DNA from 3 places in the Thermodesulforhabdus norvegica genome. Region 2 is predicted to be linked to each of the others. Evidence: riboswitches for the same ligand, from Rfam matches in the RefSeq annotation. Region 2 holds a riboswitch; each other region holds the start of a gene.

Evidence for each region. A riboswitch is a leader RNA that binds a small molecule or an ion and turns the genes downstream of it on or off. The one in region 2 is predicted to bind cobalamin.
Region 1: linked by a shared signal. The riboswitch ahead of BM091_RS01365 (TonB-dependent receptor plug domain-containing protein) and the one ahead of cbpB (peptide-modifying radical SAM enzyme CbpB) in region 2 are both predicted to bind cobalamin.
Region 3: linked by a shared signal. The riboswitch ahead of cobI (precorrin-2 C(20)-methyltransferase) and the one ahead of cbpB (peptide-modifying radical SAM enzyme CbpB) in region 2 are both predicted to bind cobalamin.

Annotation. Positions count from the first base shown of each region.
Region 1 is NZ_FOUU01000001.1:272,018-279,048, reverse strand. Features, by position in the region: gene BM091_RS01375 (MotA/TolQ/ExbB proton channel family protein) at 1-615, opposite strand, end outside; gene BM091_RS01380 (DUF2149 domain-containing protein) at 1-2, opposite strand, end outside; gene BM091_RS01370 (DUF2162 family putative transporter) at 612-1,385, opposite strand; gene BM091_RS01365 (TonB-dependent receptor plug domain-containing protein) at 1,396-3,423, opposite strand; cobalamin riboswitch at 3,538-3,727, opposite strand; gene BM091_RS01360 (DUF3450 domain-containing protein) at 3,989-4,774, shown strand; gene BM091_RS14025 (MotA/TolQ/ExbB proton channel family protein) at 4,771-6,231, shown strand; gene BM091_RS01350 (MotA/TolQ/ExbB proton channel family protein) at 6,219-6,638, shown strand; gene BM091_RS01345 (ExbD/TolR family protein) at 6,642-7,031, shown strand, end outside.
Region 2 is NZ_FOUU01000001.1:513,192-520,222, reverse strand. Features, by position in the region: gene glnE (bifunctional [glutamate--ammonia ligase]-adenylyl-L-tyrosine phosphorylase/[glutamate--ammonia-ligase] adenylyltransferase) at 1-641, opposite strand, end outside; gene kdsB (3-deoxy-manno-octulosonate cytidylyltransferase) at 670-1,413, shown strand; gene cbpB (peptide-modifying radical SAM enzyme CbpB) at 1,447-2,823, opposite strand; cobalamin riboswitch at 3,102-3,322, opposite strand; gene rsxA (electron transport complex subunit RsxA) at 3,348-3,926, opposite strand; gene rsxE (electron transport complex subunit RsxE) at 3,942-4,529, opposite strand; gene rnfG (RnfABCDGE type electron transport complex subunit G) at 4,533-5,087, opposite strand; gene BM091_RS02475 (RnfABCDGE type electron transport complex subunit D) at 5,089-6,066, opposite strand; gene BM091_RS02470 (4Fe-4S dicluster domain-containing protein) at 6,063-7,031, opposite strand, start outside.
Region 3 is NZ_FOUU01000003.1:20,015-27,045, forward strand. Features, by position in the region: gene BM091_RS06185 (MaoC/PaaZ C-terminal domain-containing protein) at 1-514, shown strand, start outside; gene BM091_RS06190 (TetR/AcrR family transcriptional regulator) at 649-1,272, shown strand; gene BM091_RS06195 (insulinase family protein) at 1,333-4,263, opposite strand; gene BM091_RS06200 (cytochrome c3 family protein) at 4,441-4,866, shown strand; cobalamin riboswitch at 4,935-5,115, shown strand; gene cobI (precorrin-2 C(20)-methyltransferase) at 5,218-5,970, shown strand; gene BM091_RS06210 (class I SAM-dependent methyltransferase) at 6,049-6,666, shown strand; gene BM091_RS06215 (ferritin-like domain-containing protein) at 6,752-7,031, opposite strand, start outside.

The DNA.
Region 1 (7,031 bases), 240 kb from region 2:
ATCGACGGTGTCCCTTTCTTCGTCGTGTTTTCCCGTGATAAGTTCGGCCAGGTACTCCATCTGCAGGCAGTCTGCCTCTATCCATCGGCGCCTGATCGTATGTATCCAGTAGGCCAGACCGCCCTGAGCGAGCCCCACTACCGTTGTGGTGAAGGCAATGACGAGATCGGAAGAAAGTCGCCCGATGTCGCCCCGGGAGAGTGCAGCGAGGCCTGTTCCCATGGGAATGAGAGTGCCCATGAGTCCGAGCATAGGGCCTGTACGGACGACCAAACGCAGCCAGTCCAGGGAACTGCGGGCTTCTTCTTCGGCACTGACAAGCAGATAAGCAGTGTGAGGATCCCCGGCGGAGTCCCGCCGGACCTGAATCTGCCTCAGGCTTTCGTAAAATGCGGCTACTCTTGATGACCTCAAGAAAAGAGTAATACGGCGGTTTCCGTCATCGATCTCAATGGTTTTCTGAAACCGCCTTCTGGCGATCCATTCCCCGAGAAATGCCCCGCACTGGGCACAGCTCCACAGCGTGAGGATGCTCAGAAGAAGCAAAACAGGATAGAGCAGTGTGCTTGAAACAAGGTAAATAAAAGATGTGAGAAAGGCCCCTAAAAAATTCATAGCCCTACTCCTTTTCGGCTTTTTTGAACCGGCAGGCCCTGACGGACAGCAGAGAAAGCCCGAATAAACCCGCCGAAAAATGCCAGACCTGCCGCGATCAGGACGGGCAGGGTTTTGCCCAGGGTAAAGGCTGAGAGTTCCCGACCGGTGCTTACTATGCGAAAGACTCTCCGGGCATCTTCAAGGGAAGGGCCCAGAAAAAGAGATCCCAGCGTGTAGGCCGCAACGCCCATCATTGAAAATCCCAGAATCAGATCAGGATGTGCTTTCAGGGCGGAAAAAAGCCCGGCCGTTATCAACCCGGTGCCGATGAAAAGGGCCCATGCAAGAAGTATAACCTTCCAGCCGGATGTCTGAAGATAGACGAGAAGGACCGCAAGAGAGCACGAGATGGCAAGGAGGCATACAGGACAGGGGATCACAAGGGCAAGCCAGGCCTTTCCGGCAGAAGCGACTTCACGAGAAGGTCTTCCCAGAAGAATCAATCCCCAGACGAACAGACCCAGGGCAAGACAGACATGAGCCGTTATGCCGTGATGGGCCAGATTGTTCAGCACGGCTCTGACCTGGTCTGACAGGCAGGGTCCTGTAAGTATCGATGTCATGGCCGAAATCAGCGCAAGGTATCCCAGTGAATAGCCGATGAGAAGACCTGCCACAGCCCTTCTGCTTTTGCGGGTTTTAAGCCCGTAAGCCAGTCCCGCCCCTGTTTTGGCGGCGAAAACGGCAAGGGCCAGAAAGAGGCCAACAATGAGAGCCCTAACGGACATGCCTGCCTCCCTAGAACCTGAGTTTAAAGCCTCCGATAACGGTCAGCCCCGGCATAGGGTATCCATCTGCGTAGGCGTAATCCTTGTCGGTCAGGTTATCGATCGTCAGATAGGGATGAAGATGATCGAAGATGTGAAAATCCAGCCGGAGTGAATAAATGGTGAAACCGCCTTTGTCGTAAACGGTTCCGTATAAGGGTGATGTGTAGTCCCAGTTCTGAACTTTTTGAGGACCATGGTAGTTCGCCCATATGTTCAGGTCTGCATAGCGGTCAAAGTGAAACCGAAGCCCGGCGATCAGATTGGCCTTTGATACATAGGTAACGGTATCGGTACCGAGGTCCTGTGCCGAGCTTTCGTCTTCAAGCTCACGGGAGAAATAGTAGATCCAGTTTACATAAGGGGTGACGGTGGCATTAAAAGAACCAAGAGAGAATGCGAAGTCGCAGGAGGCATATCCGTCCATGCCGGTAAAGGTCGCCCCGTCAACGTTTCTGTAGGTGGTCCAGGTGCAATCGCCGTCAATGCACGTTGTAAATCCGCCGACAATGCGATCCGTGTAGTCCGTGTAAAAGACGGAAAAACCCAGCGACGCCTTGCCGTAAACCGCATCGACCCCCAGCTCATAGGTCGTGCTCTTTTCGGGCTCCAGATCGGGATTTCCAGCGATCTTTGTCCAGCTCCCCTGAGCAAACCTACCGGCCAGCTCATCGGCCGTAGGTGCCCGAAAGCCCGTTCCGATGTGACCCCTGGCCGTCAGCCAGTCTGTGAGGTCGAAGCTTGCGCCGACCCTCCAGCTTACGTCGTCGAAGCTTTTATCTTCGGCCGTAACCTCAAGCCCCGGAGTTTCTTCCAGGCTTTCGTCGAAAAGGTCGTATCTCAGGCCGGCATAGATATTGAGACGGTCAAAAAGGGAAATTTTTTGTTCCCCATAAAGAGCATAATTGTCGTAGCTTGTGTCGGGAGACCATGGTGCGACACCCGGGGGGACGTTCCAGGAATCCACTTCGATGTGATCGAAATCGCCTCCGACGATTATCCTTCCCAAACCGAAAGCAGGTACGGCAACATGGCCTCGAAGACCCTGTGTTTCGGTTTCTACAATGTGGTTGAGATATCCCCAGGCCTGAGCAGGATCGTTCCAGGAGCTTCTGTCGTAAACGCTGTAGCCACTGATGTGCCACGAAAGACCTAGTTCGTCCGCGCCGCCGTCATAACTCAGAGCACCGTAGCGCCGCAGTATGCTTTTATAATCGTCGTAGTCAGGACTGTAGGTAGCGCCGGGCGTCCCCACATCCCAGGCCCTGAAGTATTGGCCGACGAACATAATACGGTGACCTTCTGCTGGCCTTGCCGTAAGGCTCAGGGAATAGGCTTCGTCAGAATAGTGCGTGTTTTCAACCCTATCGCCGTCTCCATCGTTATAGTCATCGTCCTGATGAATTTGCCTTGCGCCGAAGGATATACCAATTTGATCTCCGGAAAGTCCTCCTGATGCGGAGAGACTGCCTTTTTTTCGATTCCAGCTTCCGTATTCAAAGCCCGCTTCAACGGTGGGTTTTCCCCTGCCTTCTCTCGTAATGATGTTGATCACGCCGCCGAGGGCCGCAGAACCGTACATGACCGATGCGGGCCCTCGAAGAATCTCGATTTTTTCAACATTTTCCAGAGGAACGGCCGATATGTTTCCCGTCCCGGCCCTGTGACCGTCAATGAGCACGAGGACACGACCTTTGATGTCCGTTCCGTGCGTGTCTGTACGGAATCCGCGAATATCAACAGAGGTAAGTGATCCGGGGTATCGATGAAAATGGGTAGGGAGCTTCTGAATGAGCAGCTCTGAAAGGTCTGATGCGTGTGATCGTTCTATTTCTTCCCGGGTGATGACGTCGACCCTTACAGGGACTTCGTGACTCGGTGTTGGAACCCTGGTTGCGGTGATGACCAGAGGTTCCATCTCAAAAGCACGAGAGGCATGGCAACAAAAAAGGTTGAATCCCAGGGACAGAAAGGCCACGAAGACCGGCAGGACTCGCATAATGATTCCTCCTTGGGTTTTTAATTTATAAAAAAAATCCTTAGAGCCTGCGCCCTAAGGATTGCACCCTGCTTTCTTCATCCCTGGGAGCCGCTCGGGTCCTTCCTCGAACCCTCAATCGGCCGGTATCAGGCAGGTCTTCTGACTCACGGATCTTCCTACTCCCCGCGCCTTCCCATCCCGATCATCGGGACAGTGGCATTTTGCGGGTTTCGTCCCCGTTCACAGCGGCGGGACCGTCCCCGATTCCCACGGGGTTCCCTTTTAAGCCCTTAGCAGGGGCACCTGATACCGCTAAACTTCAAAATTTCCGTAACTCCTATACCTGATGGAAACATGAAATGTCAACACTGTTTTCTGGTATCCTGTAGCGACCCGACACAGTTTCGTAATGTGTTTTGATGGCAGGTGCGTTTATCCTCTTGACATCCACCAATGCGCTAAAATAACATCAGGCGAACCGAAGAACGGTTCCGAAAAACCGGGGACAGGAAAAAGGCCACGAAGGCCCTTTCCGGAAAAGGGAAGGGAGCGTGGCCTTTTGATTTTATGGAGGTCGGCTGCTATGTGGTTGAAATGTAATGCTTTCTTTGTGATCACGATACTGACGGCAGGTAATGTTGGTGCTTCTACCGGGACTCCTTCGGGACTGTATGCCGCTCTGACCAAGGCAATATCCGATGAAAAAGATGCCGCCCGAGCCTGGGAAGAATGGGAAAAGGAGCGAGCTGCCCTGGAGCAAAAGATTGTAAAGCTCAAAATGGAAATCGCCTACCTGCAGCATGAAAAGGAGAAATACGAGAATTACCGGGACACGGCCAGGACCAGGTCTGAGAAACTGGAGCAACAGAGAGAAAGTGCGCAGGAGTTGATTTCGAACCTTGAGAGGTTTCTCTACGATGCGACAGATAGGCTTGATGAAGCCATAAGGAATGACCTACCCTTTCACAGAGAACAAAGGCTCAAGAGGCTGACCGATCTCAAAGCAACCCTTGCGGATTATTCGATTTCTCTATCGGAAAAGACCCGAAAGGTTCTTGAAACTCTACTTGCGGAAGCTCTTTACGGAAGGTCGGTGGAAGTCTACGACGGCATGCTCAAAGAGGGGGATAAAGAGCAGTACGTGCAGTTTTTGCGGGTGGGCAGACTTGCACTTTTTTGTGGGCCTCCTGATAGGTCTTTTCTTAATTTTTATGATCCCGTGAGTCATACATGGAAGCCTGTTTCCGGTGATTTAAGAGACCGGGTTCTGGAGGTTTTTGATCGAGTACAGAGGGGAGACTCCCTGGAGCCTTCCCGGGAAGATACCTGGTTAGTTATTCCGGTTGCCGGTGAAAGGGCTGAACGATGATCTCACAACCCCTGAAATTCTCCGTGCTGTGTCTTCTTATTTTGTCAGTAATGCAGGGAACTCCGAGAGCTGAAGGCCTTTCCTGGAGGACTCTTTCAAAGGAGGTTGAAAAAGAAATAACACTGTCCGAAGAAAGGACCTCAAGGGTTTTCGGGCAGATCGAAAAGGAGCGAAGTGCTCTGCTTGAAGAAATCGCGACGCTTGAAAAAAGGGCCGGAGCTCTGAGAAGTGAAGTAGAGGGTCTCAAGAGTGAGTTTGAAGCATTGCGGAAAAATGAAGAAGAATTCCGTAAAGACCTTTCGGAGCAGCAGGGTGAAGTGGCCGAAATACACAGGCAGATTCTTTCATGGCAGGACGATTTTGCAGGTCTTTTCGACAGAAATCCTCTGGTCATGTATCACGGCGGTTTAAAGGACCTGCGGGATAGATTAAATGAACCGGACTACGTTGTAACCATGGAAGATATCAGGTCCCTGGCGGAAGCGCTCTTTACGGAAATCACGCTTGGGGGACTTGTAGAGAAGGTCGAACTTCCCATTTACGGCGATGACGGTCAGGAACGAAATGTGACGGCTTTGAGGGTCGGAACTTTCTGTATTTTTGCCTTATCCAGTGACGATGTCAGGCTCGTCAGACTGGGTCCCGGCAATTCTTTTCTGCTTTCAGGTTATCCCCTTCCGGCGGAAATCTCACGGACCGTAAAAAACTTTCTTGATAAAAACGGCGGTCCTGTGCCGGTCGACATAACGGGGAAAAAGGCTTACGAGAACGTTTACGAAGCCACAGGCAATCGCCTCGTCGAATGGTTTAAGTCGGGCGGGGTCGTTATGTGGCCGCTTCTGCTTATAGCGCTCATATGTGCGTCCATTTTTATCGAGAGAGTCTGGTTTTACCGGAAGCAAAAGCCGCTCGGCGAAGAAGCATGGACGCGTATTATGGATGCGGTTCGTTCGGGCAAATGGGATCGATGTTACGAGATCTGTAAGGGATTAGGGTTTTCTCCTGCGGCAAGGATTGTCGGCAACATAGTTTCGGCGTATTCAGCTTACTTTCTCTCAAATCCGACCAGGGCTGAAGTGCCGAGAGTTGAAGATATCGTTGATGAAGCCCTTTTTAAAGAGACGGGACGCCTCAACCGGTTTCTTTCGACACTTACAACCATGGCTTCTGTTGCTCCTCTTTTGGGTCTTCTCGGGACGGTATGCGGAATAATCGAAACCTTTCAGGTTATAACGGTCGTTGGAACCGGTAACCCCAGGTATCTTTCTGCCGGTATTTCCGAAGCTCTTGTAACGACGCAATTTGGCCTGATGATCGCCGTTCCCGTCATAGTAGCCCATCATTTCCTGGAGAGATGGGCAGACAGATTGACGACGGAGGCAGAGGAAAAAAGTTCTCAGGTTTGCGGGATTCTTACGGAATGGGAACAAAGGGAGAAAGGGTCATGGGCGAAATAGTCAATTCTCTGGTTTCCTACTTTCAACAGGGCGGCCCCTGGATGATAGCTCTGTTCGTTTGTTCTGTATGGACCTGGGCGGTTTTTGTGGCTTCTGTATTTCCTAAAGCTCGGAAAAGGTCGGATGCAGTGTCTGTCGGTACTTTTGAACAATTGGAAAGAGCAAGTAATACCCTTGTAGTCCTTGCCGTGGTGGCTCCGCTCATCGGGCTTCTGGGAACGGTCTCCGGGATGATTTCGGCGTTCAGGGTTCTTTCTTCCTGGATGGGTATGAATCCCAGAAATCTTGCTTCTGCAATATCTGAAGCTCTTATCACCACCCAGACGGGGCTTACTATTGCGGTTCCGGCGATGCTGGGAGCCCACATTTTTGAACAGAGTCGTGAAAGAATCAGAAGGAAATGGTGAATCATGAGTCACGTTCTCAGGAGAAAGCGTTTTCAGCGCCGTGGCGGAGTGGAAATCAATCTGGCTCCTCTTATGGACATGGTTTTTATTCTTCTAATTTTTTTCCTGGTCACGACTTCTTTTACCAGAGAGAGCGGTGTCGTTGTGGAAAGGCCGCGGGCTAAGACGGCGGAGCCGCTTGAAAAACTGAGTTTCATCATCGGCGTTACCGAAAAGGGAGAAATCTTTGTTGAAGGCCGTCGGATCGAGATTCCCATGATCAGAACTTACGTGTCAAAGGTGCTTCGCGAAAATCCCGACGCCGGTGTTGTCGTCGTTTGTGACAGAAATGCAAAGACCGATGTGCTTATTCGCGTGCTGGACGAATGCAGGGCTGCCGGGGCGAAAAACCTG
Region 2 (7,031 bases):
CTTAAGCGCAGATCTACTTTGAACAGCCGATCACCCTCCACGATGTCGTCCACCAGATGAACTAAGGCATGGCATAAACGGGTTAGAGTTGAGACGACTTCGTGAAGCAGGCGGTTGGATGAGGTCGGATCCATCTCGTATATGAACATAATATCCACATCTGAAACAAAATTCAGTTCGTGGGCTCCCAGCTTGCCGAGTCCGATTACCGCAAGGGATAGATTTCCTGATTTTATTTCATCAATAAGCAAAACCCCGTTCCAAAGATGGGGAAATTTTTCGAGAAATTGGTAAGCCGTTTGAAATGCAGCGCAGGCGAAATCCGATAGCTGACCCGTTGAACTCTGGAGGTCGTCCAAACCGATTAGGTCCCTCAGGGCGAGTCTCAGGAAATGTCTTTGCTTCACCCGCCTCATAGCTCTGGCTACCTCGGCCAGAGAAGGAGCTTCACCGATTTCTTTCTGAAAATCCCTGTGAACATCCAAAAGCGAAAAGCTTCTTCTTATCGATTTCTGATCCCATAACCATTCAGAGTATTCCGGAAATCTCTGAAGGAGGGTTTTCGCATAGTTGGAGGCCAGTTCCAGGGCTTGTCTTTGATCGGAAGGATCCGTAATATCTAGCTGGGCTTTTTCGGACATCGAGGTTCCTCCACATTAAGAGGTTTTCATGGCAACTTATGTCTTTATACCGGCAAGGTACTCTTCGACAAGGCTTCCCGGAAAGCCTCTTTTGAAGTTGGCGGGGAAGTCCTTATTAAGGTGGGTTTACGAGGGATGCTCCCGGAGCCTGAAAGCCGATAATGTGATAATAGCCACGGATGATGAAAGGATTCGTGAGGAAGCCGAAAGCTTCGGTGCATCTGTCGTGCTGACCAGTTCCGAACACTTGTCCGGGACCGATAGAATAGCCGAAGCGGCCGAGAAGTACGGTTGCCGCGACGAGGACGTCATTATTAACGTACAGGGTGATGAACCCACGGTTGACGGGCAGATTGTGGACGATTTGATAACGGCTTGTGTGGAGTATCCGGAATTCTCCATTATTACGCTGGCCTATCGATCAAAATCAAAAGAAGAATTCCTGAATCCCAACACCGTCAAGGTTGTTTTTGATAACGAAATGCGAGCTCTTTACTTTTCCCGTGCTCCGATACCACACGTCAGAGACGACACGTCTGATAATCTGGTCTGGTGGAAGCATCTGGGGTTTTATGGTTATCGTTACGGCTTTTTGAAAACTTTTGTGAAGTTGCCACCGGGTAAGCTGGAACAACTTGAGCGCCTGGAACAGCTCAGAGCCCTTGAACGGGGCTATTCCGTTAAAATTCTTCCGTCTTCACGGGATACAATTTCTATAGATACGCCGGACGATGTTGAAGAATTTCTCAGGTACCTGAAAAACAAGAAATGAAAGGGTCCGACCTAAATCGGACCCCTTATAGACCTAAGGCAGGATCTGAGAAAAGGTTTCCTCCGTTTCTTCCTCCCAGCCGTCCCAAAGGAATTCTTTTTCTTCTCCGGACGCTATTACCCTGAAAGCGTATCGAACCTGCTCCTCGTAAAATTTGCAATAGGGGGCCGGAGCATTGAGTTTTCCGTGAAGAGAGTACACTTCGGCAGGGCAAGGAGCGCCGCAGAAGTGTTTTATGGCGCACCTGAAACAGGGGGCTATGTCTTCCACCTTGCGATTCGTAACCTTGAGGAAAGGTTCGGATTTAAGGGCATTTTCAACAGGGTCTTTTAAAAGGTTTCCTCCACGGAATTCGGGAAATCCCACGAATTCACTGCAGGGAAAGAGATCTCCCCGGGCCGAAACCGCAAAAAAGCACCTGCCTCCGCCACATGGCGATATGTCGCACATGAGCCTTCTTGTCGTGGGGCCGAGAATCCCGGCCAGGACGTTGGCAAAATTAACCACCACAATTTTGAATCCCTTGCGGTCTCTTACGGTTCTCGTCTGGTCTAGGGCACGGCAGAAGTATTCTGCCATAATGGAGTCCTCGGGTTTAAGTTCTCTGCCTCCCCGTTGAGTGCATCTTACGGGGTTAAACATCACCATTTGAACGCCCAGATCTGCAAAGAAGTCAACCATCTGCGGTAGAAGATGGACATTTTCTCGGGTGACCGTGGTAATGACATTGTAGGCCGGATATTCTCGAAGCATCTCCAGCACTTCGAGGATTTTTCGGAATCCCCCCTGACCGCTCCAGTTCTTCCGGGTTGTGTTGGCAACCTCTTCAACGGGGGCATCTAGAGACAGCCCGATTCCGGTGTTCCGTGATGTCAGGAACTCCACTGCTTCGCGATCCAGAAGAATGCCGTTTGTCTGTATGCCGAACAGGAAATCATCACGAAAATCCTCAATTGCCCGGAAAACGGCGTCACGGGCGATCATCGGTTCGCTTCCGTGGAAGATAACTTGAGGTTTAACCTTCGGGGGCAGAGTTTTACCGAAATATTCCTTCAGGACATTGAGGGCCCTGGAAACTTCTTCGGAGGTCATTGTTACGCCGTTACGCCGAATTTCCTCCGGAATATAGCAATAAGTGCAGTTAAAGTTGCATTTTTCCGTGGGGTTGAAGTACACGGCCGAGGGAGTAAGGTTAAATCGGAAATTATCCATTTCCTCGGCGAAACTTTGCCGTTGGTCCATGTATTTTTCTGCAAAGTCGCCGGCCAGTATATCACCCAACGAACTTGATTCACTCAGGGCCCAGAAGCCTGTGTCGGGGTCAATTACGGCGACCTTGTCCTTGAGGCCGATGTCGATTACGCTGAAGTGTGGTCCATAACCGGTGTTTGCGTAAAGCGGGATTGTCATAGTGGTAACTTTCCTCCCCGAGTTTCTAATTCGTCACGGCAGGCCACGGCCTGCCGTGATTCCCGATTAGTGGTCGGTAGCTAGGTTACTTTTTGGGAGTCAACAAAATGTAGTGGGAAAGCCCGGTTCCGGCAGCAGAACGGCAGCGACGACGGTAACTGATGACCTTTGCCTTCATGTCAGTACCTCCCGTTACGGTTTTGGTTTAAAAGAAAAACCCGGATCAACCACACACCTACAGCGTGATCGATCCGGGATCCCTTTGCCATCAGGATTGCCCGCTAACGGCTTCGACAGGTCTTCTGGCTCTCGGATCATCCGGGATGGCCACAGCCTTCCCATTCTGCTTGAGCAGAACAGTGGCCGGATCCGGAAAGCTAACTCCCGAATCCCTGGGGTGACCTCCCGTCCCCGATCACAGCGGCGGGTCCGCCACGGATTTTCACCGTGTTCCGGGATGCCGAAGCCTTAGCTACGCTCTTTCAACTCCGTAAATAACGCAAGTATGAAAAAAGGTCAAACTTCTATTCAACCATTCCAAAAAAGCCAAAAAAGGCCAGAGCAAGCAAACTTGCAGTAATTAAGCCCGATGAAGTACCCCTGAAATGCCGGGGTACGGGCTGAAGAGCATACCTTTCACGAAGCCCAGTCATCAATATCAGTGCCAGACCGAAACCAACGGCAGAGGCAATGCCGAAGACAACACCCTGGGCAAGGTTATACTCCTCGTTAATGGCTATAACAGCCGCACCAAGCACGGCGCAATTTGTTGTAATCAAAGGCAGGAAAATCCCCAGCATTCTGTAGAGAACAGGCACTGACTTTTGCAAGAACATTTCCACAAGTTGAACCAGCGATGCGATTACCAATATGAAGGCAATGGTGCGAAGGTATTCAAGACCAAAGGGAACGAGAATGTATCTGTGAACACACCAGGTTATGAGATTGGCCAGCGTCATGACGAAGACGACGGCCATAGCCATGCCGGTAGCCGTGTCCATTCGGTTGGACACGCCCAGAAAAGGACAGTTACCGAGATAACGTATCAAAAGGATGTTTTTTACAAGAACGGCACTGATAACAATCAACAAATACTCGTTCATGGCCCGCTCACTCTCTTACTTTTCGCTGATGGCGTTCATAATTGCGAGAATAACACCCAGACACAGAAAAGCCCCCGGGGCTTTTATCAGGAAACTCAAAGGTTCAAAAGATGCCCCCATAACGGCATGCCCGAAGATTGTGCCACTTCCGAAAAGTTCTCTTATAGCTCCGAGCACCGTAAGCGAGATGGTAAAACCAAGCCCAATGCCGAGCCCATCGGCCAGAGACAGAATTACCCCGTTTTTTGAGGCAAAAGCCTCAGCTCGACCTAGAACGATACAGTTAACCACGATTAAGGGTATAAAAATTCCAAGCACCTTGTATAGAGGATAGAAGTAAGCCTGCATGAGCAATTCCACCATAACAACAAAAGTTGCAATGACAACGATGAAGGAGGCTATTCTAACTTTAGAAGGTATGATCTTACGCAGAATTGAGACTATAAAATTGGAACCCACCAGGACGAAGGTTGTGGCCAACCCCATACCAAGCCCGTTTTCGGCCGCTGTGGTTACGGCAAGTGTCGGACAAAGCCCGAGAACAAGCCTGAAAGGAGGTATTTCTTTCCACAAACCCTTTGTGAATTCTTTTGCAACACTCATAGGTTAAAAAACCTCCCCCTTGATCTGAGAAAAGATTTCACTTGCCTGATTTACCGCAGTAACGACAGCAGTACTGGAGATCGTGGCCCCTGATACGGCGTTTATCGTACCACCCTGTGCCGACAGTTTTATGGGAGGTGTCTTGTCTCTGAACTGAGACGTAAAGACATCTTCCGTAACCCTTGCTCCCAGTCCGGGTGTTTCCGAATGTCTCATTATACCAATTCCCACAAGAGTACCATCAGGCTTAAATCCCACCATGACCTCTACCGGACCGCCGTAACCAGAAGCAGCAGCATCCAACGCCACGGCTATAACCTGACCACCCTTTTTGGCAGGAAAAACGGTTTTGGTTTCCTCTCCTACCTTGACCTCCATACGATCCTTTATGGGATCGTTGTCATAATCCAGTACCGAGAAAACTGCTCTGATGGAAGGTTCCTTCACGAATTTGAGCAACTGATAAGCCCGTGCCTCCCGGGTTGCATCGTTCAGGAAGGCAAGGGTAAAACCCGATACGGCGCATATGGCCGTAAGTACGACGACCATCTTTACCATGTCACGCAAGGCCCTCTACCCTCCCTATTGGTTTGGTTTTCATCCTGTCAAGAAGAGGCGCCACAGCATTCATGAAAAGAATCGCAAAGGGCACCCCGTCCACATAAACACCCCAGTTTCTTATGATCATGGTCATGATGCCGCAACCCAGGCCGTAAAGTACCATCGGCGCAGGCTTAAGAGGCGTCGTGCCCTTTTCGGTGGAAAGAAAGAAGGCACCCAGCATCATCCATCCGGAGAAAAGGTGGAAAATAGGGGAAGCATACTTGGCGGGGTTTATCATCCAGAAGATCAGTTCAAAGCCTGCCGCTCCGATCAAGTAGAAGACGGGAATCTGCCAGGGGATTATGCCCCGCAGGATTAAATATATGCCGCCGATAAGGACGGCGAGCACGGAAGTCGTTCCCGCCGTGCCGGGAACATTTCCGATGAACAGATCTACAAGTGGAATATCCCGAACGACTTCAACCCCATCCCACTTTAGAACCTCCGTTGGCGGATATTCCACATAGCCTCCGGGGGTCAAACCGAACAAGGGCGCAGGCATGGGATAATCGGCCATAATGGATTGATAGGACACGTACATCACTGCCCAGCCCACCAGAACTGTACTGAATGCATTTTGGCCGACTCCGCCGAAGAACTGCTTGGGTACAAGAATTCCAATCACGCCGCCAATGAAAGGAATCCACCAGGGAACGGAAGGCGAGATAAGAAGGCCCAGTAAAACCCCCGTTAAAACTGCACTACCGTCACTAACGGTCACAGGCCTTTTTATGGCCTTTTGCCAGACGGCTTCCGCCAGAACCGTGCCCACGACTGCCGCAACTATTGGTTTCAGTACTCCAAAACCGAAGAAATATATGCCCGCCAGTATTGTGGGCACCAGCGCAAGAACCGTCTCACAATGCACCCGGCAAACACTCCAGCCCGAATGCACATGAGGCGGAGGCGAAACGATAAAAGTGCCCTTTTTCATGATGCCACCCTCGTGAACTGCAGTTCGTATTTCCCATACCGCATAAGCTGCACCATTGGCCTATGGGCCGGACATACATAGGCGCAAAGACCACACTCAATGCACTGCCACAACCCCTTGTGAACGGCTTCTTCAAATCGCTTATATTCGCAGTACATGCTGAGTTCGGCCGGTACGATAGATACAGGACAAACCTTCACACAGAAACCACATCTAACACAGGGTTCGTGAGAGTAGTGGAAGACATCACCGGTAAAGATGTCTATGGCGTCCACTTCACCGGTTACGGGGACGTTGAGGTCGTAATGTGCATAACCGAGAAATCTTCCTCCTAATACGAATTTGGTGACCTGATCCGAAGAAATCGAGAGCTGATCCATTATGTGACTTATCGGCGTTCCCACAGAGCACTCTATCATAAAGGATTCACCACCCGGAACCAGATTGATCTGGAGAAGGACCCTCAAAGCCGGATCGCCGTCCAGGAGCGCCTGCTTGATCTGATACAAAGCCAGCGTATCCACGACCGCAGTTTCCAGGGCCCTGCTGTTTTTTGAAGGGTAAATCATTTCTCTGCCCGTTAAGGCCCAGATAAGGATGGATTCCAGACCGGAAGGGTACTTGCCGTCAGATACCGCAATTTCTGCCTGAAGCGCCTGGGCACACTGCTGGACCGAAGGATTGCTAGCGAGGTTAGAAGGTACCGCCAGTATTACAGATTGAGGAGAAGCAACTTTACGAATCAGGCGCGCCGCAGATACGATTTCATCAGGATGATTCAGCAGCACATGAGAGCGGGTTCGACAGTAAGGATCACGGTCGATTGCGTTCAAAATAAGGATCTTAATGGGTCGGTCAATGTACGGGATGTTTTTCACAGATGCCACAAGATCTTCGTCGGTTGCAGATGAAGCGAAGGACTGGACGCTTTTGGGTCCTGCAACCCTCAGGGCAAGAGGCAAGCC
Region 3 (7,031 bases), on a different contig from region 2:
GGTTCTTGATGTTTACGGCGAGATGGGTTCCGCAGAGAGACTTTTTGAAATGTCCATGGGACTTTTTTGCAGGGGATTCGGTGGCTGGGGCGGTGATCCTGGACCCCGTAAGGAAGCTGTGCCTTTACCTGAAAAAAAGGAACCCGATTTTTCCTTAAGACGGGCTACCCTCGAAGAACAGGCTGCACTTTACAGACTTTGTGGGGACTACAATCCTCTGCACATAGATCCGGAATGCGCAAGGCAGGCGGGCTTTTCACGGCCCATACTGCACGGCCTCTGCACTTTTGGCCACGTTGTCCGCGCACTGGTATTATCACTTTGTAAGGGTGATCCCTCCGGATTTCGCTCTCTTGAATGCCGTTTCTCCAATGTGGTTTACCCCGGGGATGTGATCAACGTGGACGGCTGGCGTCTGTCCGGGGGCAGGTATGCGCTGAGGGTCTGGGTTGATCGAGGTGACGGGGCCGGTGTGGATGTTCTGTCCCGGGTGGTGGCGGAAATTGCTGAATGAAGGCTTTCTGATTGGGCTGTGGGCGAAGCGATCATGTTTTTTCTTGACCTGTGAATGATAGATCTATAGATATAATTGAGTGTCAGGTATCGAATGGTTGTTCACCGGATGACCTTGCTCGGGAGAAAGGTATTATGGAAAGACTTTCACGGCGCGAAAGAGAGCGCCTCAGGCATCGTCGGGAAATTTTGGATGCTGCCCTGGAACTCTTCTCGGAAAGAGGGTATCACAATGTTTCGGTAAGAGACATTGCCCAAAAAGCCGAATTTTCCATAGGGACCATTTACAAGTTCTTCGAAGGCAAGGAAGATCTCTACAGATCTCTTATGCTCGATAAGGCCGAGGAGTTACACGCTCAGCTTATTGAGGCTCTTCGGCGTGAAGGCGATGAGGTTGAAAAATTGCGCAGGTTTATTACCACTAAATGTCGCCTCTTTCGGGAAAACGTTAAAATCGTTCGGCTTTACTTTACGGAAACCAGAGGGGCGGGTTTTTCCATAAAGGCCGGTTTGGACCAGGAAATCAGAAAGAAGTATGATGAGTGTCTGAAATTGGTGGCATCCATCTTCAGGTCGGGTATGGAGAAAAAAATATTCAATGACCTTTCAGATCCTTACAGGCTGGCCGTGGCTCTGGATAGTGTCTGTAATGGCTTTATTTTCCTGTGGCTTGAAAAGCCGGAGGAACATCCCCTGCCGGAAGATCCGAATTTGATTCTTGATATTTTCTTCAAACCTCTTCTGCTTCAATCAAGCTAGAGTTTATCGCAGACAAAACTGGGGCCTTTTGAAAGGAGCCCCGGTTTTGTCTGATGCAAGTCAGCCTTCAATTGCTACCCTTTCTGCGTCTTTTAAAAGGTCTGTTCGTGCACTTTCTATTGAATCGGCAGGTCCCAGGACACAGAGATGAAGGTTCTGCGACCATTGTCTGAGCAATTCCGCTGCTCTGTAGAAATCTTCTCTATCGGTCTGGATAATCGCCTTTCTGAGGTTTCGTCTCATTTCTTCGGTTTCTCCCGTCAGATAACGGACTAAAGAGACGTAAGCCCTTGCATCGGGGAATAGGGGCGGATCGACTTTTCCAAAGGTGCCTATAACCGCAGGAGTAATATCTTCATCGCCCAGCTTTTCAGGGGAGATGCTTTCATGACAGTTCCTCATTATGTCAACCGTCTTTTCGAGATGGGGATCACGGTATGATGTCATAACCAGAATGCCCGAAGCGCGGTCGAAAAAGCAGTGAGCACCGTAGGCTCCTCCCTGAACGCGTATCTTTTCCCATAGCCATCCGGTTCTCAGGTAGTTTAAGACGACCAGAAGAGTACCGTCGTCGGGTTTTACGGCTCCTGCACCAAGAGGTGCCCCCGAAGCCACATAATGGACCTGAACGGGCAATGTAAAAGCTTCTTTCGGAGGCAGATCCTTAAAATTCCATGAAAGAGAGCCACTTTCGGGAATGTTTTTGCCGTCCCCGATTTCCGGCAGCAGTTCCCTTTCCAGACTTGCTCTCGTTGCGGTCAGAAGATCTCCGTCTGCCGTTACGGACACGACCATCCGGGATGTTTTAAAAAGATAATCCCTCAGGGCTGAAAGGTTTTCTTTAATCTCGGGCCACTTCTTGTCGAAATTGTCAGCCAGGTTTTTCACAAAGAAGTATTGACTCAATCCCGAAAGCTCTTCCTTGACGCGGTCGGGCAGGGTAAAGTGTCCCCGGACTCTTCTCATGGCCATTCGATGTCCCTCGGGAATGATCCTCTGATACCTCAGGGCCTTATGGCGAAGAATAATCTGAAAGATACGGTCCCGGTTGTTCAGATCTACTTTACTTATCATGTCCCGGAAGATTCTCAGTAGCTCGGGAACTTTCTCGGAAAGAGCCTTACCCCTGAGTAGTAGCAGATAAACCCCTGACGGGTCACTGAAGGAATTCCTGACAACTAATTTCGGGCGTATGCCCCCCGTATGACGGGCTATTCGCTCGGTAAACTTTACGTAGTCTTCGTCGGTCGTACCCGCTTCAAGAAGAGCTGAGCAAAAAAGAGGCAGATAGGAAAGATGATCCTGTGGCATTCCGTCAAACTTGAAACCTATGTCGATATATACGATACCGTTCGTTTGAATCGGGTGGAGCATCATGAGGGGGTTCGAGGAGTTTTCGATGATCCGGGGTAAGGCGGGATGTTCTGGGCTGAGGTCATTCCTGCTCAGCCGCGGGATTTTAGCTATGTCTTCGGGACGATCCGGCTGATTCTGGTAGGTTACAAGAGCTTTTGTCTTTTCCAGGAAGTAAATTTTCGTCTCCTTCGTCCATCCTTTCGTGGCTTCTTCGAGCTTTGCCTGGAGGCGTTCCTCCATTTTCCGCAAAAGATCGGGATCCGGCTCGAGAATGACCAGGGATTTTCGGTCGTTCTGAAGGAAGTACTTCTCTAGGAGTTCTGAGAAGTAATGAGGGTTCTCCGCATAAAGGTCTTTTATCCTGTTGATGGGTTTTTCAAAGGCCACGAGAGCCAGAGGATCGTGATCATAGAGCCAGGTAGTAAGAGCACTGAGCATCAGGATGAGACCTCTTGGGTAGTTCCCGGTATTACCCTCCCGGTAGGCGAATTCTACCGTGTTGAGGGCGGCCTCTACGGTAGATCTTGGAATGCCGTCTCGGATGAGCCCTCTAATGGTATCCTCTATCAGGTTGACCATGTCGTCTATTGCGGTTGAAGACATGCCTTTGAGGCCGATGGCAAAGTACATCCATCGCAGTTCTGTCTCCAGGCCCCCACCGGCAAGATCCTCGCCCAACCCTGACTCTATGAGTGCTCTCCTCAGCGGAGATCCCGGAGTGCCGATCAGGATGTGGTGCAGTATCTGAAGCGAAAAATTTGTGATCCTTTCGTGTGTTTCCGGCAGTAACCAGTTGAGCGTTGCATAGGTTTTACGATCCAGGTTGTCACCGGGCGTTGCTGCATATTTTTTTTGTACTTTCCGTAAACCCGTCCAGGGCTTCAGGTCCGGGATTGAAGAAGGAACGTGGGTCGCCGAAAAGCTTTCCAGATAGGAAGCGATGTGGCTGAGTTCGGCGTCAGGATAACCGTTTCCGTAGAAGAAGATGCGGGAATTGCTGGGGTGGTAGAATCTTTTGTGGTAGGCAACGAAGTCCTCGTACGAGAGATTCGGAATCTCCAGGGGGTCTCCTCCGGAATCGAAGGAATAGGGGTGATCGGGAAACAGGGACTGCTGGATGGTTTCTGCGAGAACTCTCTCGGGTGATGAGTAAGCCCCTTTCATTTCGTTGTAAACCACCCCGCGAATTTCCGGCTTTTCGCTGGGATTCTCCACATGATAGTGCCAGCCTTCCTGGAGAAAGATTTCTTCCCTGAGCATCGGGAAAAAAACTGCGTCGAGGTACACATCCACGAGATTATGAAAATCCTTTTCATGTGTACTTGCCACGGGGTAGCATGTTTTGTCGGGATAGGTAAAGGCATTCAGAAAGGTTTGGAGTGAGCCTTTGAGAAGCTCGACGAAGGGTTCTTTGACCGGATACTTGCGGGAACCGCAGAGTACCGAATGTTCCAGTATGTGAGGAAGTCCGGTGGCATCCTGAGGGGGCGTTCTGAAGGTTATTCCAAAAACTTTGTTTTCGTCCCCGTTTTTTAACAACAGGATATCTGCCCCTGAAGGCTTGTGGGTGTATCTAAAGGCGCTGGTGCTCAGCTCAGGGATCTCCCGCTCGTCTATTTTTTCAAAACCCTCCATAAATCCACCTCACTCTGCCGTCTTTTTTATACGGATTTTATGAAATACCCTCTGGCCGGAGTTGTCGGCAAGAATTTTCCTTCCGGCTTCACTTGACACCGCGAGAAAAATTTCACTAAAAAGTAGGCCGAAGCCGTCACAAGAACTAACTTTTATTGCTTTCGAGAGGAAGGTACCATGAAGAAACTGGCTTTTTTGATGGTTTTTGCAATACTTTTTGTCTCTTCGCCAAAGGGTTTTGCTCAGGAAGAGGAGATTATTATCAACTCATCGCTCTACCCGAAGCATACAATGCCCCTTGTAAGGTTTCCTCACATGCTTCACTTTGATGATTTGGGTTATGATTGTACGGAGTGTCATCATCTTTACAAAAACGGCGAAAATATCTGGACCGACGGAGATGAAACGTCCTGTCAGGTCTGTCATAACGAACCGACGGTGAAAAACGAAAAGAGGCTTCCTCCTCCTCAGCAAAAACTGAATCTGAAGCTTTCTTATCACGGGCTCTGCATTGACTGCCATCGCAAGTACAATCACGAAAACAACACCAAAGCAGCTCCCATAACGTGTCAGGGCTGCCATACGATAAAAGAAGGGCAGTAGCCCCGGCTTTTTGTCTCTCTGGCCTTTTCTTATCGTTGACTGATAAGAAAGGATTAATGTAAAAGGCAAGTGCTGTTCTGTTGTCAGGTGCCCGGTAGAGGGCTTAAAAGGGAAGTCCGGTGAGAATCCGGCACGGACCCACCGCTGTGAGCGGGGACGAAACCCGCAGAAGGCCACTCCTTCAGGGGGAAGGCGCGGGGAGTAGGAAGATCCGCAAGTCAGAACACCTGCCTGACGACGAGAGGCTCTCACCTCGGGGATGAGGGTGAGCCCGCAGTTCTGAGGATGGAAATGGGGGATCCTTAGAAGTCGATTCCTTCTAAGGATTTTTATTTTTAAGGGGTATGAGAAATGGTGGGAACTTTCTACGGAATAGGGGTTGGTCCCGGGGATCCCGAACTCATTACCGTTAAGGCCGTAAGAATCTTGAATCGGGTATCTTATATCTTCGCTGCGGCCTCCTCCAAAAATAGCTACAGCCTGGCACTCGACATAGTGAAACCCTACCTGCCTCCGGAAACCCCTGTGGAATATCTTTACTTCCCGATGACTTACCATTCGGATACCCTTGAAAATTCATGGCACAAAAACGGCCTGAGGGTGGCGGAGGTCTTGAGAAGCGGTAAGGATGTCGCCTTTGTTACTCTCGGAGACCCCCTGATCTACAGCACATACATATATTTGGTGAGAGAACTCTATAACCTGCTGGGAAGCGTAAAAATCGAAACCGTTCCGGGCATCACTTCCTTTCAGGCGGCGGCTTCTGCCTGTACGGTGCCTCTGGTTGAAGGTGAAGAATCTCTGGCCGTAGTTTCGGGAGCACAGGGGGGAGAACATCTCCGGAGAATGCTTGAAGTTACAGACAACGTGGTTTTACTGAAGGTTTACCGGAACATAGACGCCGTAATAGATGCTCTGGAATCACAGGGGCTGGAAAAGAACGCCTGTTTTGTCAGCCGGTGCGGCCTGGAGGGGGAATCCATCTCGTACGATGTAAGATCCTTACGGGGGCAAAAGCCCCATTACCTGTCTCTTATGATAGTGAAGAAAAAGCTTCAGAGTGTTTCTGCCTCTGATCTGCCCGAAGTTTCTTCCGCACGGTGAAAAAGGCCTTTTTATCGTGTCGACGGTTTGTAAGGTCTGCTGGGGTTGAGTGTATGGGCGAAGGTAATAGGGGGTGTCATGACTTCGAACCACTATTTCGACCGGGTTGCTTCTGATTGGGATCGGATGAGGCGGGGTTTTTTCTCGGAGGAGGTCAGAGAAAAGGCCATTTCAATTGCGGGTGTGCGAAGCGATGCCGTTGCTGCCGACATTGGAGCAGGCACGGGTTTCATCACCGAAGGGCTGGTCAACAGAGGTTTGCGTGTGATAGCGGTTGATCGCTCCGGAGCAATGCTTGCCGGGATGAGAAGGAAGCTGGCAGGCGTTAGCGGGGTTGATTATCTGGTCGGAGAAGTGACGGAGCTACCCATCTCCGACGAAAGTGTAGATTACGCCTTTGCCAATATGTGTCTTCATCACATAGAATTGCCGTATCGGGCAATTAAAGAGATGGCGCGAATTCTCAGACCAGGGGGTAAACTTATTATCACCGATCTGGATGAGCATTCCCACGACTTCCTGCGGATAGAGCATCACGATGCGTGGTTGGGATTTAAAAGTGAGCACATGAAGGAATGGTTGGCGGAGGCAGGGCTGAGAGAGGTTTCGGTGAAAAGTCTGGGCGAGAACTGTTGTGCCCAACCAGATTGTGGATGTGCTTCTGTCGGCATATTCATAGCTACAGGCCTAAAGTGAATTGACCTTATGCTACGACAAATCGGTTCGGGCCGGTGAAGAGCAAGATCCTTTCGTGAATTAATGAGGATTTGCAATCCCCGGATTATAAGCCTGCCAGTAGCCGGTCAAGATGTTCAACATGGCCCCGCTCTTCATCGATTATTCTTTTTATGATCGACAAAACGGTTTCATTATCGACGAGCTTTCTGAGGAATTCGTAGAACCTGATAGAATCTTCTTCCACACCACGGGCTATCCCGATTATATCCTTCGGCTCCGATGCGCTGAAGGCACAGGCCGGGTCGAATGAAAAAAGCCTGTTGCCTATAGCTTCGACTATGTACCAGGATCCCACCTTCTCTTTTATGTCGATGTCGGTGCCC